DNA from 2 places in the Nitratireductor lacus genome. Region 2 is predicted to be linked to the other one. Evidence: predicted binding sites of a transcription regulator. Region 2 holds the regulator's gene; the other holds the start of a gene.
The links. Region 2 encodes LexA, which represses DNA repair genes until DNA is damaged. Its sites were predicted from a motif close to TGTTCNNNNTGTGTTCNG; they were not measured.

Region 1 (3,107 bases), on a different contig from region 2:
CTGCGTGCTGGGCCGGTGCGATGCGCCGGTAATCGGGCAGCACGCAGGCTTCCCACAGGAGCCCGACACGCTCGCGCCCCTCGGCCAGCGCCCGGATATCCCCGTCACGCGACAGGAATTCGAGCACTTTCGCATCGGCGGCCGGCAGCGCGCGGGTCAGGCCGTCCACGGGCGGCGGCGTATCGAGCGACGCCTTGAGCGCATCGACGCTTGAAAAGTCGAACGACGCCGTGCGCCATTGCAGCACCTTCACGGGGTCGAACTCATGCGCCTCGATGCGGTGGACGAGTTCATCGGCGAAGGGGTCGACCTGGCCGGTAACGCCAAACGTCCCGTCGCGCAGGTGCCGGCCGGCACGGCCTGCGATCTGGCCGAGCTCCGCCGGATTGAGATCGCGATACTGGAAACCGTCGAATTTGCGGTTCTGCGCGAAGGCCACATGATCGACATCGAGGTTGAGCCCCATGCCGATCGCATCCGTCGCCACCAGATAGTCGACATCGCCGGACTGATAGAGCGCGACCTGTGCGTTGCGCGTGCGTGGGCTCAGCGCGCCGAGCACCACGGCCACCCCGCCGCGCTGGCGGCGGATCAGCTCACCGATGGCATAAACCTCGTCGGAGGAGAACGCCACGATGGCCGAGCGGCGCGGCAGCCGCGTGATTTTGCGTGAGCCGGAATAGGTGAGCACCGACATGCGCGGCCGGGTGATGACGGAGAGGCCCGGCAGGAGCTTCTCCAGTATGCCGCGCATCGTGCCGGCCCCGAGCAGCAACGTTTCCTCGCGGCCGCGCAGGTGCAGGATACGGTCGGTGAAAATGTGGCCGCGCTCGAGATCCGCGGCAAGCTGGACCTCGTCGATCGCGACGAAGGCCACGTCGGCCTCACGCGGCATCGCTTCCACAGTGCACACCGAAAAGCGCGCCCCCGGTGGCGCAATCTTTTCCTCGCCGGTGATCAGCGCAACATGCTGCTCGCCCACCTTGGCGACCACGCGCGAATAGACCTCGCGCGCAAGCAGGCGCAGCGGCAGACCGATGACGCCGCTGGAATGCGCAACCATGCGCTCGATGGCGAGATGCGTCTTGCCCGTGTTGGTGGGGCCGAGGATGGCTGTGACGTTGCGCCCCGAAAGCACCCGGGGGCTGGCGTTCTGATTCTGGAAATTCATAGGGCCCGGAAAGCCGTCTACCTCAGCGAAAAAAGGCGAGCACACGGGTTAGCACGCTTTGCCTCCGCATTCCAAGGCAAGACTGTCACTCCCCCGACAATGACTGCCATATGCCTTCGCATATCCATGCATCCATTAAGGTTTGGAACGAGTCTGGAACGAATCAGCGACGAATCACTGACTTTGCAGGTTTCCCGTTTTGTTCACCCCAACATACGGTATGACGCAGAGGAAGCGGAACTAGATACTGAATCGGCGCCAAACCGGAAGTGCCGCAAAGGAAGGGCAAGCGTTAACCTTTTGCCGGCAGCGGAGGCGCAGGCACGTTCCACCCTGCGCAAGCATAAGATTTTGTTAGGAAAATTTGACCCACCGTTAACAGCCGCACCGCGCGGGTTGAGACCTGGCATTAACACTTCGACCAAACCCGGAACGAATCGGCGACGAATCAGTGATATCGCAATGTTCCCGGTACGTTCACCGCTACATCTGGTGTTTTCCACTGCCTGTCGACAGACAGCGCACAGCTTATCCACAGCTCGGCTGCGGCAGGATGAAAGCTCCGTTAACCGAATTGCTTCAAATTGATACAGGATCGAGGGATCCGGAACGCCATGATCGATCCACAGCGTCCCGAAAATTTACGGCGCGGCACGCCTGATTTTCATCAGATGAAGTATTGCCCGCCATTGACGGTCAGCGTCGAGCCGGTCACGAAGCCTGCATCGTCGGACGCGAGGAAGAGCACCGACCGTGCGATTTCCGACGCCTCGCCCAGCCGCCCCACCGGGATCTGCGCAATGATCTTCTCGCGCACCGCTTCCGGCACGGCCATCACCATGTCGGTGGCGATGTAGCCCGGGCAGATAGCGTTCACCGTCACGTTGAAACGCGCCCCCTCCTGGGCCAGCGCCTTGGTGAAACCGATCTCGCCGGCCTTGGCCGCCGAGTAATTGGCCTGCCCCATCTGCCCCTTCTGGCCGTTGATCGAGGAAATACTGATGATCCGGCCGAACTTGCGCGAGCGCATGCCGGCGAAAACCTGATGCGTCATGTTGAAGACGCCGTTGAGATTGACATCGACCACCGCGCGCCAGTCTTCCGGCGTCATCTTGTGAAACATCACATCGCGCGTGATCCCGGCATTGTTGACCAGAATGTCCACCGGGCCGAGATCGGCTTCGATCTTCGCCACACCCTCGGCACAGGCGTCATAGTCGGCAATCGACCATTTATAGGTGGCAATGCCGGTTTCCTCGGTAAACCGCGCCGCCGCCTCGTCATTGCCCGCATAATTCGCCGCAACCTGATAGCCTGCCTCTTTGAGAGCTGTCGCTATCGCCGCGCCGATACCACGGGTTCCCCCGGTAACAAGTGCCGTCTTCATGCAGATCGCCTCCCTGGAAATGAATGTTCCCCGCCGCCTTCGCCCTATTGTGCCTGAGCGATAATCCGGCTGGCGCGCAACGTCTCCCGCCGCGCGCCGCCAGTCAGCCTACAGCGCTTCCACGCACATGGCGACGCCCATTCCGCCACCGATGCAAAGCGTCGCCAGCCCCTTCTTCGCGCCCCGGCGGCGCATCTCGAAGGCCAGCGTGTTGAAAATGCGGGTGCCCGAAGCACCGATCGGATGGCCGATGGCAATCGCTCCGCCATTGACGTTCACGATCTCCGGGTTCCAGCCCATATCCTTGTTGACGGCACAGGCCTGTGCGGCAAAAGCCTCGTTGGCCTCGACCAGATCGAGATCTTCCGCCTTCCAGCCAGCCTTCTCCAGCGCACGGCGCGACGCGGGGATCGGCCCCGTGCCCATGATCGCCGGGTCGACACCCGCCGTTGCCCATGAGGCAATGCGGGCGAGCGGTGTCAGGCCCCGGCGCTCAGCCTCGCTTTCGCGCATCAGCACGACAGCGGCGGCGCCATCATTGATGCCAGA
Region 2 (3,107 bases):
ATCGGGTCTTTTCCGAAGCCTCCCGACTGGGCTAGACAGTTGCAAGGGAGGACCTCATGCCAGGCTACGAGACCGCATTCAATGCCTTTGTCACACTGCTCGTGACCGTGGACCCACCAGGCCTCGCCCCGCTCTTTCTCGCCCTGACGGTGGGCATGAACCGGTCAGAGCGCAACCAGGTCGCCGTTCGGGCGGCGATCATCGGCTTCGCGGTCCTCGCTCTCTTCGGCGTGGCCGGCAGCGCCATACTCTCCGTGTTCGGGATCACACTTCCCGCTTTCCGCGTGGCGGGCGGCCTGCTTCTCTTTTTCATCGCCTTCGAAATGATCTTCGAGCGCCGCCAGGAACGCCATGAGAAGAGCGCCGAGCGCGCCATCACCCGCGACATGATCCGAAACATCGCCGCCTTTCCGCTGGCGATCCCCTTGATAGCCGGCCCTGGCGCGATTTCGGCCACCGTTCTTCTCTCAGGCTCCTTTAGCGGCCTGGCCGGAAGCGCGGCACTGCTGGCAATACTGGCCACAACGATCATCATCACCTACGCCGTCTTCACGCTCGCCGAGCGCGTCGACCGGTTTCTTGGCGAGACGGGACGCTCGATCCTGACGCGCCTTCTCGGCGTTATACTGGCTGCCCTCGCCGTGCAGTTCGTCGCCGACGGCGCCAAGGCGCTGTTTGCGGCGCCGTAGCCCCGGTAAACCGCGCACAAATGCCGGGAGTTGCGGAACACAACTGGAACATATAGAGTATGTTCTGGTTTTGTTTTTAACTGATTCTCGGTGGCGCCCATGCTGACCCGCAAGCAGCACGAACTTCTCCTGTTCATCCACGAGCGGCTGAAGGAAACAGGAATCCCGCCCTCCTTCGATGAAATGAAGGAAGCGCTGGACCTTGCCTCGAAATCCGGCATTCATCGGTTGATCACCGCCCTCGAGGAGCGTGGCTTCATTCGCAGGCTTCCCAATCGGGCCCGTGCCCTGGAAGTTCTGCGCCTTCCCGATTCGATTGCTCCCGGCCTGAACCCCGGCGCACGAAAATTCTCGCCCAGCGTCATTGAAGGCAGCCTCGGCAAAGCCCCCTCGCCCCAGCCAAAACCGGCTGCCAGCAATGATGACGGTCTTGCCGGCGTCGTTTCCGTGCCGGTGATGGGCCGCATTGCTGCAGGCGTCCCTATTGATGCCATTCAGCACCAGACGCATTCCATCGCCGTCCCCCCGGACATGCTGAGCGGCGGCGATCATTACGCGCTGGAGGTCAGGGGCGATTCCATGATCGAGGCGGGGATCTTCGATGGCGATACCGTCATCATCCGCGAAACCCAGACCGCCAATCCGGGCGAGATCGTGGTCGCGCTGGTGGATCAGGAAGAAGCAACCCTGAAACGCTTTCGCCGCAAAGGCGCGTCGATTGCCCTTGAAGCTGCAAACCCGGCCTATGAAACGCGGATTTTTGGCCCTGACAGGGTCAAGGTTCAGGGACGTCTGGTTGGATTGATGCGCCGTTACTGAAGTATGTTGCAGTCAGGTGGAAAAACCTGACTGCAAAATCCTCCAACGCGGCGACGGCGGGTCGAGCCGTCTGTGTAGCCCCCCACTTTTCTTCCACAGCCGGGTACACCCCTTTCGTTTCTCCCCGCCGGTACGTCCCGCTCGCTTCGACCTTTCAGCGGACATGTTCCGGGAACTGAGACCGCAGAACCCGGGGCAGCATCTCGGGCAGATCCTCGGCGATAAGCCCGCGGCCGAACACTCCGCCGGCCTCCGCATGAAGCCAGACACCCGCGCAGGCTGCTTCAAACGCCGGCATCCTCTGCGCCATCAGACCAGCCACGATCCCGGACAGGACATCGCCTGAGCCGGCTGTCGCCAGGTGCTGCGTTGCGTTCACATTGATGGCTGCCCGCCCGTCGGGCGCCGCAACCACCGTATCCGGTCCCTTGAGCACGATTATCGCACCGGATCGCATGGCTGCCTCCCGGGCCCGCTCCACTTTCGAGACCTCCGGCGCATCTTCAAGACCTGCAAACAGGCGGCCGAACTCGCCTTCGTGGGGTGTCAGAACGACCTGCGCGGCGGAGGCCTTGATCATGGCGAAAAGCGTCTCCGGATCGCCGCGAAAGGCGGTGATTGCATCCGCATCGAAAACCAGCCCGCCCACATCGTCCACCTGATCGAGAAGGCTGCGCGCAAAACCTCGCGTCCGCTCGCCTGTTCCTGCCCCTGGCCCCAGCACTGCACCGGAAGGCGCGCGGTCACGGATGAACGCCTCCAGTTCGTCCGCCGTATCGGCCCTGCGCAGCATGATCGAGGTCAGATGCATAGCGTTGACGGAGAGCGCGTTGGCGGGTGAAAGCACGGTCACGGCGCCCGCCCCCGCCCGCGCAGCACCGCGCGCTGCAAGACGCGCTGCTCCCGTAGACGTGGCGCCACCGGATATGACGGCCACATGCCCGCGCGAATATTTGTGGGCGCTGATGCCGATCTCCGGAAAGGTCGCCCGCCACAGCGCGGGTCGGTTCTCCCATGTGTTGCATTCGGCTCGATCCAGCGTTGTTTCGGCTATGCCGATATCCGCGACAAGAAGCACACCGCACATCTGTCGGCCGGGCACGAGCACGTGCCCCGGCTTCTTGCGGAAGAAGGTCACGGTCATATCCGCCTGGAACGCAGTACCAAGCGGCTTCCCGGTAAGCCCGGAAACGCCGGACGGCAAATCGATCGACACCACGGGGAGCCCGCTGGTGCGCACCCGTTCTATGATTGCAGCCTCGCGCCCTTCGACAGGCTTCGACAGACCAGCGCCGAACAGCGCATCCACCACAAGCCATCGCTCAACGGGTTCGAACTCCGAAAATGGCTTCGGTTCAACAGGGCAATCCCTGCGCGCCCTGGCAGCATCGCTGCCCGCCGCCGGTTCGGTTTCGGCAAACAGCCGGACCTGGACACCCCGCTCCGCAAGCAGGCGGGCAACGACATAGCCATCGCCACCGTTGTTGCCCGGGCCGCAGAGAACCAGAAACCCCTCCGCCACGGCGAAACGTTCCAGGATCGCAGCCGCCACCACCGCACCCGCGTTCTGCATCAGGCCATAGCCGTCGAGAGGCCCGG

Region 1: a site for LexA is predicted at 1,315-1,332, ahead of AC07E3_RS21060 (helicase-related protein). Genes of this name have one in related genera too.

What each region holds. Positions count from the first base shown of each region.
Region 1 covers NZ_JBWKMB010000041.1:1,771-4,877, reverse strand. The annotation lists gene AC07E3_RS21060 (helicase-related protein) at 1-1,171, opposite strand, end outside; gene phbB (acetoacetyl-CoA reductase) at 1,839-2,558, opposite strand; gene AC07E3_RS21050 (acetyl-CoA C-acetyltransferase) at 2,667-3,107, opposite strand, start outside.
Region 2 covers NZ_JBWKMB010000001.1:92,989-96,095, forward strand. The annotation lists gene AC07E3_RS00465 (MarC family protein) at 57-689, shown strand; gene lexA (transcriptional repressor LexA) at 789-1,508, shown strand; gene AC07E3_RS00475 (NAD(P)H-hydrate dehydratase) at 1,663-3,107, opposite strand, start outside.